Regions from separate parts of the Phytobacter sp. V91 genome, predicted to be linked through region 2. Evidence: predicted binding sites of a transcription regulator. Region 2 holds the regulator's gene; the other holds the start of a gene.
What was found. Region 2 encodes PhoB, which activates phosphate uptake and scavenging genes when phosphate is short. Its sites were predicted from a motif close to CTGTCATAAAACTGNCNNAT; they were not measured.
Positions count from the first base shown of each region.

Region 1: the regulator PhoB is predicted to act here: its motif matches at 5,080-5,099, upstream of uvrB (excinuclease ABC subunit UvrB).

Region 1 is NZ_CBFFRJ010000085.1:4,246-12,472, forward strand. It holds gene eptA (phosphoethanolamine transferase EptA) at 1-882, shown strand, start outside; gene pmrA (two-component system response regulator PmrA) at 879-1,553, shown strand; gene pmrB (two-component system sensor histidine kinase PmrB) at 1,585-2,634, shown strand; gene uvrB (excinuclease ABC subunit UvrB) at 2,824-4,845, opposite strand; gene ACSZO4_RS16990 (ABC transporter ATP-binding protein) at 5,598-6,320, shown strand; gene bioD (dethiobiotin synthase) at 6,262-6,984, opposite strand; gene bioC (malonyl-ACP O-methyltransferase BioC) at 6,977-7,729, opposite strand; gene bioF (8-amino-7-oxononanoate synthase) at 7,716-8,227, opposite strand, start outside.
Region 2 is NZ_CBFFRJ010000099.1:240-8,466, reverse strand. It holds gene sbcC (exonuclease subunit SbcC) at 1-1,293, opposite strand, end outside; gene sbcD (exonuclease subunit SbcD) at 1,290-2,492, opposite strand; gene phoB (phosphate response regulator transcription factor PhoB) at 2,688-3,377, shown strand; gene phoR (phosphate regulon sensor histidine kinase PhoR) at 3,399-4,694, shown strand; gene brnQ (branched-chain amino acid transporter carrier protein BrnQ) at 5,102-6,421, shown strand; gene proY (proline-specific permease ProY) at 6,501-7,856, shown strand; partial or broken gene ACSZO4_RS18295 (anion permease) at 7,905-8,227, opposite strand, start outside.

The sequences.
Region 1 (8,227 bases), on a different contig from region 2:
GGTTATACACGCGAAACTAACCCATTGCTGAAGCAGGATAATGTCGCTTATTTCCCGAACACTACCTCCTGCGGCACTGCCACGGCGGTCTCGGTTCCCTGCATGTTCTCCGGTATGCCCAGAGAACGCTATGACGATCAACTGGCGCATCACCAGGAAGGGCTGCTGGATATTATTCAACGCGCCGGGCTTCAGGTGCTGTGGAATGATAATGACGGCGGCTGCAAAGGCGCCTGCGACCGGGTGCCCAATCAGGATATGACGAAACTGAATCTGCCCGGTCAATGTATTGACGGCGAGTGTTTCGATGAGGTGTTATTTCATCAACTGGACGATTACATTAATCATCTCCAGCAGGATGGCGTTATCGTATTACATACGATTGGTAGCCACGGTCCGACCTATTTTAATCGCTACCCGCCCGCGTTTCGTAAATTTACACCGACCTGCGATACCAACCAGATCCAGACCTGTAGTCAGGAACAGCTGGTGAATACTTATGATAATACGATTATCTATGTTGACTATATTGTCGACAAAACCATAAAACTGCAGCAAAGCAAGCAGGATAAATTTACCACCAGCCTGGTCTATCTTTCCGATCATGGCGAATCGCTGGGGGAAAATGGCGTCTATTTGCACGGACTGCCTTATTCCATCGCCCCGGATACCCAGAAACATGTGCCGATGCTTATCTGGCTGTCTGAGGATTACCAGCATCGCTACGGGGTCAATAATCAGTGTTTGCAGCAAGAAGCGCAGCAGAAAAACGTTTCCCAGGATAATCTCTTTTCGACCATGCTGGGATTAACCGGCGTCGGGACCAAAGAATACCGGAAACAGGATGATCTTTTGACCGCCTGCCGTGGAGAGCCGAAATGAAAATTCTGGTGGTAGAAGATGATTCCCTGCTGTTGCAGGGGCTGATGCTCGCCATGCAAAGTGAAGGCTACGTGTGTGACGGGGTTACAACAGCCCATGAGGCGGGCTTAAGCCTGGCGACCGGTCACTACAGCCTGATGGTACTGGATCTCGGTCTGCCTGATGAAGATGGCCTGCATTTTCTGCAACGGGTACGCCGGGAGAAATACAGTCTGCCGGTGCTGATCCTCACCGCCCGCGACACCCTCGGCGACCGCATTGCGGGCCTGGACACCGGCGCCGATGACTATCTCATCAAACCTTTTGCCCTCGAAGAACTCAACGCCCGTATTCGGGCGTTACTGCGCCGACATAACAATCAGGGCGATAATGAAATTATCAACGGCGACCTGACCCTCAACGTCACCCGTCGCCAGGTCTGGCGGGATGGTCAGTTGATTGAGCTGACGCCCAAAGAGTATGCCCTGCTCTCGCGACTGATGCTCAAAGCGGGCAGCCCGGTGCACCGTGAAATTCTCTACAACGATATTTACAGCTGGGACAATGAACCGGCCACCAACACGCTGGAAGTGCATATCCATAATCTGCGCGATAAAGTCGGTAAATCGCGCATTCGTACCGTTCGCGGTTATGGCTATATGCTGGTTAATACTACCGAGCGACAGGATTAAGCGGGTGAAAATTAACCTTAAAGGCTGGACCATGCGCCGCCGACTGGTGATGACCATTGGGGTGATTCTGGTGTTATGTCAGTTGGTGAGCGTGTTCTGGCTGTGGCATGAAAGTAAAGAGCAGATCCAGCTGCTGGTGGAAAGCGCAGTTCATAATCACAACAACCATAAGCATATCCAGCATGAAGTGCATGAGGCGGTAGCCAGTTTGCTGGTGCCCAGCCTGTTGATTATTGGTCTTGCCCTGCTGCTGTGTTTACAGGCCGTGAAGATGATCCTGCGCCCGCTTTCAGAGCTGCAACGGGAGCTGGATGCCCGAACGCCGGATAACCTCGAACCCATTACGCTCAATAACTCGGTACAGGAAGTTGAGGCGGTCGAATCGGCCATTAATCAGCTGGTGGGACGCCTGACCCTGACCCTGGAGCGCGAACGGCTTTTCACCGCAGATGTGGCCCATGAGTTACGTACTCCGCTTGCCGGTTTGCGTCTGCATCTTGAGCTGATGGCGAAAACCCACTCGCTCAACGTCACCCCGCTTATTCAGCGCCTGGATCAGATGACCGATAACATTTCCCAGCTATTGCAGCTTGCGAGGGTTGGCCAGTCATTCTCGGCGGGTAGCTACCAGCAGGTGATGCTGATGAGCGATGTTATTTTACCCATCTGGGGCGAGCTGGACACCATGCTGACCAGCCGACAGCAGGTCTTACTGCTCCCGGAGGATAGTGAAGATGTGGCTGTAGCTGGCGATGCAACCTTACTGCGCGTGCTGGTGAGAAATCTGGTGGAAAATGCCCACCGTTACAGCCCGCCAGCGTCAACAATCCGCATCAGTATTGAAAATGGGGAAGCACCGGTAATAGCGGTGGAAGATGAGGGTCCTGGCATTGATGAGTCACGCAGCGGCGAGCTGAGCAAAGCTTTTGTACGCATGGACAGTCGCTATGGCGGCGCAGGGCTGGGGCTGAGTATTGTGACACGGATCGCCCAGTTACATGATGCACAATTCTTTTTGCATAACCGACAACCCACGCCCGGCGTGCGGGCATGGGTGAGGTTCAAACCGGTGTCGCGTTAAGCGCGTTTAATAACTGAGTACCCAGGTATGGCTAAAGGCAATAACAACGACCAGAGATAGCGCGACAGCAACATACTGATAAATGTTTTCTTTTTGCATTCCGAACTCTCCTGAAATTTGCATGAAGAGTACCGGAACAACATTAAGCAAACATTAAGCACCGGTCAGCATTGCGTGACAGATCTCATATTATGACACCGCAATAAAGAGCTCCCGCAGCTGCTGCAGCTTGTCGCGGCATTTTGCCGCTTCCTCAAATTCAAGATTTTGCGCATGCTGCATCATCTGCCCTTCAAGCTCATGAATTTTTTGCTGCAACGCTTTTGGCGTCAGCGCCCGCTCGGCGGCGTCTGCCTGAGCCGGAGTCCGGGATTTTCCGCGGCTCTTCGCCCGGGTTTTAGCGAGGCTTTCCCCAAGGCTAAGAATATCGACCACTTTCTTATTCAGGCCCTGCGGCGTAATGCCGTGATCTTCATTGTACTGATGCTGCTTCTCGCGACGACGCTCGGTTTCGCCAATGGCGCGAGCCATCGACGGCGTGATTTTATCGCCATACAGAATAGCTTTACCGTTGATGTTACGGGCCGCGCGACCAATGGTCTGGATCAGTGAGCGCTCGGAGCGCAGGAAGCCTTCTTTATCGGCATCCAGAATCGCCACCAGCGAGACTTCCGGCATATCCAGGCCTTCACGCAGCAGGTTGATGCCGACCAGCACGTCGAACTCCCCAAGGCGCAAATCGCGGATGATCTCCATACGTTCGACGGTATCGATATCCGAGTGCAGATAGCGCACCTTCTCTCCATGCTCTTCCAGATATTCCGTCAGATCTTCCGCCATCCGCTTGGTTAAGGTCGTCACCAGCACGCGCTCGTTAATGGGTGAGCGTTTGCGAATTTCGGAGAGCAAATCGTCGACCTGTGTCGCCACTGGGCGAACTTCAATGACCGGGTCAAGCAGGCCAGTGGGACGCACCACCTGGTCAATCACTTCATCGCCCGATTTTTCCAGCTCATAGTTGCCAGGCGTCGCAGAGACATAAATGGTCTGCGGTGCGAGGGCTTCAAACTCTTCAAAGCGCAGCGGACGGTTGTCGAGGGCTGAGGGTAAACGGAAGCCGTACTCCACCAGCGTCTCTTTGCGCGCCCTGTCGCCTTTATACATGCCGCCAATCTGCGGAATGGTAACGTGAGATTCATCAATCACCAGCAGGCCATCGGCAGGCAGGTAATCGAACAGCGTCGGCGGCGGCTCACCCGGCCCACGCCCGGACAGATAGCGCGAGTAGTTTTCAATCCCCGAGCAATATCCCAGCTCGTTCATCATCTCCAGATCAAACTGGGTACGCTGGGTCAGACGCTGCTCTTCCAGCAGTTTGTTATTGTCCATCAGCGATTTTCGGCGAATAACCAGCTCGCTTTTGATCTCTTCCATCGCCTGCACAATACGTTCACGCGGCGTGACGTAGTGGGTCTTGGGGTAGACGGTAAAACGGGGGATCACCGATTCCACCTGCCCGGTCAGCGGATCAAACAGGGACAGCCGTTCCACCTCTTCATCGAACAGCTCAACGCGCAGGGCAATATCGTCAGACTCCGCCGGGAAAATATCAATCACCTCCCCACGCACGCGGAACGTCCCGCGCTGGAAAGCCTGGTCATTGCGGGTATATTGCAGCTCCGCCAGACGACGCAGGATTGAACGCTGATCGATAATCATGCCGTTGGTCAGGTGCAGCATCATCTTCAGATACAGATCCGGGTCGCCCAGACCGTAAATGGCCGACACCGACGCCACCACAATCACGTCCCGGCGTTCGAGCAGCGCTTTGGTCGCCGACAGACGCATCTGCTCAATGTGCTCATTCACTGAGGCATCTTTTTCAATAAAGGTATCTGAGCTTGGCACATAGGCTTCAGGCTGGTAGTAGTCGTAGTAGGAAACAAAATACTCCACCGCATTTTCCGGGAAGAACTCTTTCATTTCGCCATACAACTGGGCCGCCAGGGTTTTATTGGGCGCCAGTACCATGGTCGGGCGCTGCAAATCGGCAATCACGTTGGCGATGGTGAAGGTTTTACCTGAACCCGTCACCCCGAGCAGCGTCTGATGCGCCAGCCCATCTTCAAGGCCTTCTTTCAGGCGGCGGATAGCCTCAGGCTGATCGCCAGAGGGGCGAAAAGCAGAATGCAGTTTTATCGGTTTACTCATGTGAACAGCTACCTGATGAAGGAATGAGCGGGCAGGAAAGTAATTTTACTCACCACGCGGAGATTTGCCAGTAATATATACTGGATGAAAAAACAGTGGCATTATCGTGGATCTGTACTAGCCAGGGTCGCAACAGTGTTTGCTGACCATGAAAACCGACCAGACTGGAACAAAACACCTGCCCTTACGGGTTATCCCCAGAACATTTCGTTTTTTAACATTTGTCAAGGGAGGTAATGAAAGTTTTGTGGCAGCGGGTGACACTTTTCTTACAACCATTGCTTTTATTTAACTAATTGATAAAAAACACTTTTCATCAAAAGCCGCCTTTCGCATCAATTCAGGCGCAGGCCGCGTGTTTACTCGCTTATCGCACTTTTTCTAACTCTAATACACAAGGTTATCCACAGGAATAGTGGATAACTCTCTCCAGCCCATGCGCACCCTGAGTCCACAGATTGCTGACTGGCTGTGTTTTTAGCGTCGTAAAAAATTTTTATCGCTTATTTTCGCAGAATAATTGCTAACGAAACGGCAAAACCGCCTGCGATCGTGCTCACATTTTACCCATTTTGCTGCACCATAAGCGTCAGGGTAAGCACTGACAAAGTGCACGGATTTTCGCCATTTTTGGCGAAAAGGGATTTTAAATACCTGTTTTCTCATCCTTATCTGAAAAGCAAACACCTTTTACGTTTTGGCAAGCCTTTTGCAGACTGATCCTGACCTCAAATCGAGAGAAGGAGCGGATTATGTTGAGCTTACGTTCAGTGAACCAGTATTACGGCAATCAGCATACGTTGTGGAACGTCGACCTCGATTTAGTTCCAGGCGTCTGTACCTCCGTTATCGGCCTGCCGGGTATGGGCAAAACGACCCTGATTAACTGCATTACCGGGTTTTTACCCGTTGAAAGCGGCAGTATGGTCTGGCAGGACGCCAGTGGACCCCCACAGGATATGCTGCACTGGCAGGCAGAGCACCGTTCGGCTATGGGCATCGGTTATGTGCCTCAGGACAGGAGGATCTTCTCCCAGCTAACGGTCGAGGAGAACCTGCATATCGCGCTGCTGGCAGGCCCGGCCCCCCGCAATGCGGTAAGCAGTGAAATTTATGATCTGTTTCCAGAGCTTTATGCCTTTCGTCAGGTGAAAGGGAGCGGATTATCGGAAGATAATCAATATCAGCTGGCGATGGCGCGGGCGATGATCAACCGCCCACGCCTGTTGATCCTTGACGAGCCGACCCGGGGTCTGGGCCAGGCGTTTATTCATAAGCTCGGGAATCTGATCGTGCGCCTGAATCAGGATCTGGGCATGACCATTCTGCTGGCTGAACAACACCTGAATTTTATCCGCCGGGTGGCGGATCGGTTCTGCCTGCTGCATCGGGGACGTAACGTCGCCGAGGGGGACGTTAAGCAACTGGACGAGGGGCTACTCTCGCACTGGATGACGCCGGAGTCAGCACGCTGAGATCGAGATAATGACCTTTTTGCGCATCGTCTGGCGCGTGTGAAAGCCAGGGAATTTCCCCGAGCAGAGGGGCTTTCAACACGCGCCGCAGGGTCGCAAGATATTCGTTGTGCCGTCTGCCAGGCGGTTGTACATCATTGGCAATCCATCCGGCCAGCGTTAACCCGGCCTGGGTAATGGCCTGTGCTGTGAGCATGGCGTGATTAATACAGCCCAGTTTAACCCCCACCACCAGAATCACCGGCAGTTGCTCGGCAATCACCCAGTCGGCGAAGGTGTAACTCTCCGACAAGGGGGTAAACCAGCCTCCCGCGCCTTCCACCAGCACCCACTGCGCACTGCTTTCCAGCTGACGTAATCCGGCAGACATCTCCTCAGGCACAATTGGCGTGCCCGTATCAGCGCTGACGATGTGCGGCGAGGTTGGCTCAGCGAAAGTCCAGGGGTTGACCATTGCATAAGGCAACGGCACGCTGCTGTTTTGCTGAAGCGCCAGCGCATCACTATTACGTAGCCCTTCCGGCGTCATCTCGCAGCCCGAGGCGACAGGTTTATATCCCGCGGTACGCAGCCCGCGTAAATTTGCCGCCTGTAGCAATGCGCAGCTGGCGACCGTTTTACCCACTTCAGTGTCCGTCCCGGTCACAAAATAACGTTCAGTCACGGCGGATAACCCCCCAGAATAGTTGATAGCTTAACGGGAAAAGTCCGTTTTCCTGCGGCCAGGCATGCTGCAATTGCTGCAGTTTGCCGCGCGTCAGCCCACCGCTGCGCCCGCCGTGCAGATGGGTTGCGCCAATGCCTTTGAGTGAACGCATGGCTTCTGCGGCATCCGCAAAATGCAGCGTGATAGTTTCCACGCCAGCGGTAAACTGCCAGCCGCGCAGCGCATGGTAAATCTGCATTGGCGGTAAAAAGCGGTTGGCATGCTCCCCGGAATCCACCGCCTGCCAGGCCTGATGCAGCTCCGCTAAAGAGCCTCCGGCAAGGGTCGTGAAGGCAATCTCGCCTCCCGGTCGCACCACCCGGTACAGCTCATTAAGCGCCTGCGGCAGGGAGTTGCACCACTGCACCGCAAGGTTGCTCCAGGCAAGGCAAAAGTGTGCCTCAGGCAGAGGCATGGCCTCGATATCGCCCTGAATATAGTGCTGCGCCGTTCGCTGAAGGCGTGCTTCTTCAAGCATTCGCGGGCTGAGATCCAGCGCCGTCACCTCTGCGCCTCGCTGCTGCCAGTGATGCCCGGTAGCGCCCGGGCCACATCCGGCGTCCAGCACCTTGCGGACAGGTAGCTCACCAAGACGCGAGAGCAATAATGCCGTGCTCTGGCGCTGTAGCCCATCATGCTGGCGGTAGTGCGGTGCTGCCCGGCCAAAGGCATCAGCTACGGCCTGTTTGTTAACCGGCGTCATGCAGCAGCTCCAGCAACTGGTGGATATCTTCAGGTTCGTGGGCGGCAGTAAGCGTCAGCCGCAAACGCGCCGTGCCGGATGGCACCGTTGGCGGACGGATCGCCGTCACCCAGCATCCTCGTTCGCGCAGGGTACTGGCCAGCCCCAGCGCCCGGCTGTTTTCTCCGACAATCAACGGCTGGATCGCGCTGTTTGATGCGGTGACCTGCATCCTGAGCGACGCCGCCCCCTGGCGAAAGTGGCTAATCAGGCTGGCCAGTTTTTCTCGCCGGGCCATCCCCTCTTCACCCCGAATCACCTTAAGAGATGCGCAAAGCGCCAGCGCCTGGGCAGGCGGCATCGAGGTGCTGTAGATAAGATGGCGGGCAAACTGCGACAGATAGTCGGCCACCGACGCGCTACAGAGTACCGCAGCCCCACTCAGCCCCACGCCTTTACCGAAAGTGACCACCAGAATGTCCGGTTTCACCTGCTGGGCATCACAACTGCCGCGCCCTT
Region 2 (8,227 bases):
CAGGGCATGCAGTCGCTGGCGCAGCGGACGCTGTTGCGCACTTAACGTCATGGCGGCATTCACCTCTTCGGGGCTCATCTCCAGAGAGATGTCCATCAGGCCACGCAGTTTCAGCTCATTTTGCTCAATGCGCGCCAGCAGCGCCTGCCAGGGTTTTTTGTCACCGTCCTGCTGGTTAAGCATCGCCCGCCAGCCGGCCAGTTCATTTTGCCAGCGCTGAAAACGTTGATGTTCACTCAGCCAGCTCTTCAGAGTGGTTTGCGATGCCATCAGTTGGGCGTGTTGATGGGCCGCGCTGGCGCGAATGCGTCCACGCAGGTCGCGACTGGCTTGTAAGCGAGTATTCACTTCATCATTTTGCTGGACGCTACGCTGCTGTACCTGGCGTTGCTCCTGCACCTGCTCCCAGACCGGGCGCAGTTGTAATGCCGGCTGGGCGCGGTTGAGCCGGGTCAGCTCGGGCTGCGCCTGCTCGTATGCCTGCTGGGCCTGCACCGTGGCGGCTTGTGCGCGCTGATGAGCGAGCTGCAATTCATGGCTGCGATTGAGCCAGTTTAGCTGGGTTTGCGCTTCTCGCTGCCCGTTCAGCAGGCGCTGCTCCTCGTCAGTAAGTGCCTGCAAACTTTTATTCAACGTCTCACGTTGTTCATCATTAAACAGGACAACGCCTTCGGCCTGAGCCTGACATTTTTCCAGCTCTGTTTTGGCTATCTTATGTTTTTCAAAGACATCAGCGGAGATCCGGCCATAGATTTCGGTACCGGTTAATTCTTCCAGTAACTCTGCCCGCTCCTTAGGTTTGGCATTCAGAAAGGCAGCAAACTGCCCCTGGGAAAGCAGCATCGAACGGGTAAAGCGGCCATAATCCAGCCCGGTGAGCGATGCGGTCAGCTCAAGCTTATCTTTGACTTTATCCGCCAGGATTTTGCCATCCGCGCACTGCGCCAGCTCAACGCGCGGCACCTGCAGGTTGCCATCCGGCTGATTGCGGGCGCGGGTCTGGCTCCAGAAGGCTCTATAGGCAATGCCTTTGACTTCGAACTCCACCTCCGCGAGGCAATCGGCAGTGCCGCGGGTCATCAAATCATTCTGGGATTGCGAGACATTATTCAGCCGTGGCGTTTCATGGTAAAGCGCGAGGCATATGGCATCCAGCAGGGTGGTTTTCCCTGCTCCGGTCGCGCCGGTAATGGCAAACAGGCCATTACTGGCAAAAGGCTCGGCGGTAAAATCTATCTTCCACTCACCTTTCAGTGAGTTGAGATTTTTCAGGCGCAGGCTAAGAATTTTCATGCGTCGTGCTCCTGCTGTAAGGCATGCACTGTCTGCATAAACAGCGCCTGTAGTCGGGCGTACTGCGTCTCATCGAGTTCTTCCAGCGCGAGACGACGGGCGAAGACCTCTTCAACGTTGAGTTCGCTTAATGTCTCGCGCCGCTCGCTGGCGAGAATGCGCTCCCGCTGTTCGCGGCTGCGACGAACCAGCAGGACCTCCACCGGCAGTTCGGCAGTCAGCGCCTGGATCCTGCGCTGCATATCGCTGAGGTAGTCATCGGTGGTGATTTCAATATCGAGCCAGACCGGAGAGTCGGCGTGATTACCTTTCCACTGCGTGAGCTGCGAGCTGATGGCGGCAAGATCGCCTTTGACAACGCCTAATTGCTGGGTAACGGGAACCTCCAGCGGGGTGACTTCGGCCAGCTTTCCGTCACTGAATGTCACTAAATTGACATATTTGCTTTTGCCGGTTTCATCGAAACTCAGGGCAATAGGGGAGCCGCAATAGCGGATATGCTCCTGACCGCCAATTTTTTGTGGGCGATGAATATGCCCAAGCGCGATGTAATCCGCTGGCGGGAAGTTCTGCGCCGGGAAGGCATCAAGGGTGCCGATATAGATTTCGCGCACCGCATCACTTTTGCTGGCGCCGACGGTGGTGAGATGTCCGCTGGCAATAATGGGCAGCGGCCTGTCGCCGCGCAGGGTGCAGGCCGCGTCATATTGCTGCTGATAATAATCCGTAATCGCCCCCAGCAGATGCTGCTGTTTTTCCGCGCCGGAAAGCCCCGCCTGGCTGGTGACAATGTCGCGCGGGCGTAAAAAAGGAACCGGGCAAAAAATTGCCCCGGCTGAGCCATCGCGCAGCGGTAAAACAAAGGGCGCGCTGCCCGCGCTGGCGACCACGGTGGTTTTTAGCCAGGCGAGAATATCTTTCGATTCATTGAGGGTAGCGACGGAATCGTGGTTGCCCGCCAGCACCACCAGATGACAGCCGGTGCTCTGTAGCTTCACCACAAATTGATTATAGAGTTCGCGGGCATAGCTTGGCGGAGAGCCGGTATCGAAGATATCGCCTGCGACAATAATCGCATCAACCAGATGGTGTTCTGCGGTTGCCAGCAGCCAGGTGAGAAAGGCGTCGTGTTCTGCGGCCCGACTTTTGCTGTAAAAGTTCTGACCGAGGTGCCAGTCCGAAGTATGAATGATGCGCATAGCGGTTCCGTGGCAAAAAAGCGTAAACAGGATTATAACATTCAAGGGCATATGCGCTGCCAGCGAAAGCGAATCATCGCTGTCATAAAACGGCGGCTGGGGTCATCTGTCGGTCATTTGTTTCATAAATCTGTCACAAAAGTGACGCATACTGACGCCGCGATTGACTGATGACTTAATTAAACAGGGCAAATTATGGCAAGACGCATTCTGGTCGTAGAAGATGAAGCACCCATCCGTGAAATGGTTTGCTTTGTGCTTGAGCAAAACGGCTTTCAACCTGTCGAAGCGGAAGATTATGACAGCGCGGTGAACCAACTTAATGAACCCTGGCCCGATCTGGTTTTGCTCGACTGGATGTTGCCGGGTGGCTCAGGTATTCAGTTTATCAAACACCTGAAACGTGAAGCCATGACCCGTGAAATCCCGGTGATGATGCTGACCGCCCGCGGGGAAGAAGAGGACCGGGTTCGGGGCCTTGAAACCGGCGCTGATGATTACATTACCAAGCCGTTCTCGCCAAAAGAGCTGGTCGCACGCATCAAAGCGGTGATGCGACGTATCTCGCCGATGGCGGTAGAAGAAGTCATCGAAATGCAGGGGCTGAGTCTCGATCCGAGCTCCCACCGCGTGATGACGGGCGAGAATCCCCTGGACATGGGGCCGACAGAGTTTAAGCTACTGCACTTCTTTATGACCCATCCTGAACGCGTCTACAGCCGCGAACAGTTGCTGAACCACGTCTGGGGAACCAACGTGTATGTTGAAGACCGGACGGTGGATGTGCATATTCGCCGCTTGCGTAAGGCGCTGGAACACAGTGGTCACGATCGGATGGTACAAACAGTTCGCGGCACGGGTTACCGGTTCTCAACCCGTTTCTGAAATCTGACAGGAGTGTGACGCGTGCTGGAACGGCTGTCATGGAAAAGGCTGGTACTCGAACTCATCCTGTGCTGTTTACCAGCGGCACTGCTCGGAGCATTTTTTGGTTATCTGCCGTGGTTTTTACTGCTGGCGGTGACCGGATTACTGGCCTGGCATTTCTGGAATTTAATGCGGCTTTCCTGGTGGTTATGGGTCGATAAAAGTATGACCCCTCCGCCAGGGACAGGGAGTTGGGAACCGCTGTTGTATGGCCTGCATCAGATGCAGATGCGGAATAAAAAACGGCGTCGTGAGCTGGGAAATCTGATTAAACGTTTTCGCAGCGGGGCTGAATCTTTACCGGATGCGGTCGTTCTGACCACCGAAGAGGGGGCCATTTTCTGGTGTAATGGCCTGGCTCAGCAGCTGCTTAATTTACGCTGGCCGGACGATAACGGACAAAATATTCTCAACCTGCTGCGTTACCCTGAATTTACTCGCTACCATAAAGCACGGAATTTTGTCCGTCCGCTTAATCTGGTGCTTAACAATGGCCGTCATCTTGAGATCCGCGTGATGCCCTACAGTGAGCACCAGTTGTTAATGGTGGCGCGCGATGTCACGCAGATGCATCAGCTGGAAGGGGCGAGACGTAACTTTTTTGCCAACGTCAGCCATGAATTGCGTACGCCGCTTACCGTGCTGCAGGGCTATCTGGAGATGATGCAGGAGCAGACTCTGGAAGGGCTGCCGCGCGAGAAAGCCTTACATACCATGCGTGAGCAAACTTCACGCATGGAAGGGCTGGTTAAACAGTTGCTTACGTTATCGAAAATCGAAGCGGCGCCAATTATTCCACCTAATGAAATTATCGATGTCCCCATAATGCTGCGGGTGGTTGAAAGGGAAGCCCAGACCCTGAGCCACAAAAAGCATGAACTGGAGTTTGTGGTCGATAATGCCGTCAAAGTGCTGGGTAATGAGGAACAACTGCGCAGCGCAATCTCAAATCTCGTCTACAACGCCGTTAACCATACGCCACCGGGAACGCACATTACCGTGAGCTGGCAGCGTGTGGCTCAGGGCGTGCAGTTTAGCGTTGAGGATAACGGTCCGGGGATTGCGGCTGAACATATTCCGCGTCTGACGGAGCGTTTTTACCGGGTGGACAAGGCCCGCTCCCGACAGACCGGTGGCAGTGGACTGGGGCTGGCGATTGTTAAGCATGCGGTTAATCACCATGACAGCAAGCTGGATATCGACAGCACGCCCGGAAAAGGGACCCGCTTTAGCTTTACCCTGCCAGAACGGCTGGTGGCGAGGAACGCAAGCTGACGCCGCAGGTGTCAGCTTTTCTTTCCACTCCTGTCAGAATACTCTCCTTTTCACCCATTTTTCCTTCTATTCATCCGTAGAATATGTCTGCGCTGATTTTTTGTTCGCATGATTAGCCATCTGTTTTTCTTATATACAGAGATATCATCTGGTATTCTTTTTCACTCTGGCATAACCATCTGGTTTTGCGATCCCTTATTGCCTTTAAACGTTATAAGCGTTTAAATTGCGCCCCGTGAGTCGTCAGACTCACTGTATTTGCGTGGTAAATCAAAAAACTATTCTCCACCACGCGAAGAGTGAAGTGTTTTGCGCTTCACTTTCAGGCTCTTGGCGCTGTAATGTTCCGCAGCGCAAGGCGAAAATTTCACCACTTGCATCACCACATCCACAGGCAGTAAACGTTTATGACCCATCATTTAAAACCACGAGACATTGTTGCTCTGGGCTTTATGACATTTGCGCTCTTCGTCGGCGCAGGCAATATCATTTTCCCCCCGATGGTCGGTTTGCAGGCAGGCGAGCACGTCTGGACTGCGTCAATTGGCTTTCTGATAACCGCAGTGGGACTTCCTGTTCTCACCGTGGTGGCGCTGGCGAAGGTCGGCGGTGGGGTGGACAGCCTCAGTACGCCCATTGGTAAAGTGGCGGGCGTTCTGCTGGCGACGGTGTGCTATCTGGCGGTAGGGCCGCTGTTTGCAACCCCGCGTACTGCCACCGTGTCGTTTGAGGTAGGGATCGCTCCTCTGACGGGTGAAGGTTCTCTGCCGCTGCTGATCTACAGCATCATCTATTTTACGCTGGTGATCCTGGTGTCGCTCTATCCGGGAAAACTGCTCGATACCGTTGGCAACTTCCTCGCGCCGCTGAAAATTATTGCCCTGATTATTCTCTCCGTTGCGGCGATTATCTGGCCCGCTGGTCCTATCAGCCACGCGATGGACGCCTATCAGCATGCGGCCTTCTCCAACGGTTTTGTGAATGGCTACCTGACGATGGACACCCTGGGCGCCATGGTCTTCGGGATCGTTATTGTTAACGCTGCCCGTTCACGTGGGGTCACCGAAGCGCGTCTGCTGACCCGTTACACCGTATGGGCTGGCCTGATGGCGGGCGTAGGCCTGACGCTGCTGTACCTGGCGCTGTTCCGTCTCGGTTCCGACAGTTCAACGCTTGTGGATCAGTCAGCTAACGGCGCTGCCATTCTGCATGCCTATGTGGCTCATACCTTTGGCGGCGCCGGGAGCTTCCTGCTGGCGGCGCTGATTTTTATCGCCTGCCTGGTAACGGCGGTTGGCCTGACCTGCGCCTGTGCGGAATTCTTTGCCCAGTACCTGCCGCTCTCCTACCGCACGCTGGTGTTTATTCTTGGCATCTTCTCCATGGCGGTGTCGAATCTGGGGCTGAGCCACCTGATTCAGATCTCCATTCCGGTACTGACGATGATCTATCCGCCTTGTATCGCCCTGGTCGTGTTAAGCTTCACCCGCTCGTGGTGGCGTAGTTCTACGCGTGTTATTGCCCCGGCGATGTTTATCAGCCTGCTGTTTGGCGTGCTGGACGGTATCAAGGCGTCAGCATTTGCTGATATCCTTCCTGCCTGGACGCAGCGCCTGCCGCTGGCAGAGCAAGGTCTGGCATGGTTGATGCCGACGCTGGTGATGGTGGTACTGGCTGCTGGCTGGGATCGCACCGCCGGGCGTCAGGTGGCTTCCAGCGCACACTAAGTTGCACGAAAAGATTTGCCAACCACGGGACTTATGGCCCCGTGGTTTTTTGTTTTTTTGAATCCTGGAACGGGAAATGATGGAAAGTACGAATAAGTTAAAGCGAGGGTTGAGTACCCGACACATCCGCTTTATGGCGCTGGGATCGGCAATCGGGACCGGGCTGTTTTACGGTTCAGCGGATGCCATCAGGATGGCGGGGCCGAGCGTATTGCTGGCCTATATCATCGGCGGCGTGGCGGCTTATATCATCATGCGCGCGCTGGGCGAGATGTCCGTACATAATCCTTCCGCCAGCTCTTTTTCCCGTTATGCCCAGGAAAATCTCGGTCCACTGGCAGGCTACATTACTGGCTGGACTTACTGTTTCGAAATCCTGATTGTTGCCATTGCCGATGTGACTGCTTTCGGTATCTATATGGGCGTCTGGTTCCCCACCGTACCGCACTGGATTTGGGTGCTTAGCGTGGTGCTGCTCATCTGCGCCATTAACCTGATGAGCGTCAAGGTATTTGGCGAGCTGGAGTTCTGGTTCTCATTCTTCAAAGTCGCCACCATTATCGTCATGATTGCTGCCGGCTTTGGGATCATCATCTGGGGGATTGGCAACGGCGGCCAGCCAACCGGCATCAGCAATTTATGGAGCAACGGCGGGTTCTTCAGCAATGGCTGGATTGGCATGGTGATGTCGCTACAAATGGTGATGTTTGCCTACGGCGGCATTGAAATTATTGGTATTACCGCAGGCGAAGCCAGAGATCCGCAAAAATCCATTCCGCGCGCCATCAATTCGGTGCCGATGCGTATCCTGGTGTTCTACGTCGGGACGCTGTTTGTCATTATGTCCATCTATCCGTGGAATCAGGTCGGGACTGACGGTAGCCCGTTTGTGCTGACCTTCCAGCATCTGGGCATTACCTTTGCCGCCAGCATCCTGAACTTTGTGGTACTGACTGCCTCCCTGTCGGCTATCAACAGTGATGTTTTCGGCGTCGGGCGTATGCTCCACGGGATGGCGGAGCAGGGCAGCGCCCCGAAAATCTTCGCTAAAACTTCACGTAAAGGCATTCCCTGGGTAACCGTGCTGGTGATGACGCTCGCGTTGCTGTCAGCGGTTTATCTCAACTACATCATGCCGGAAAACGTCTTCCTGGTGATTGCTTCGCTGGCGACCTTTGCCACGGTGTGGGTGTGGATAATGATCCTGCTCTCGCAGATTGCTTTCCGCCGCCGTCTGTCTGCTGGTGAGGTCAAGGCGCTGAAGTTCAAAGTACCAGGCGGTGTGGCGACCACCGTTGTGGGGGGGATTTTCCTCATCTTCATCATTGCCCTGATTGGCTGGCACCCGGAGACCCGTATCTCGCTGTACGTGGGATGCGCGTGGATTGTGCTGCTGCTGGCAGGCTGGATGTTTGTCCGTAAGAAGCTGGCGTAAAGCCATCGTTGACAGCCCGGTGAGCGTTATCGTCACCGGGCAAGTCTGTTACCACAAACCTAAAATTTTCCACCACACTGCGCCAAGCCCGAACCAGATCACGATGTTAATCAACATCACAATAAAGCCTAACCGCCACCAGTCGCGCTGGGCGACATAGCCTGCGCCGTAGTAGATAACCGCCGGGCCGTTGCCGTAGTGCGAAATCCCGCTCATCAGGTTGGTCACAAACGCCAGCGACAGCGCCACCATCATCGGTGGGGCTCCCGCGGCAACAGAGACGCTGCCAAAGGCGGCGTACATCGCGACGACGTGCGGCGTACTGCCCGCAAAGAAGTAATGCGAGTAGCAGTAGACAATCAACAGGACGG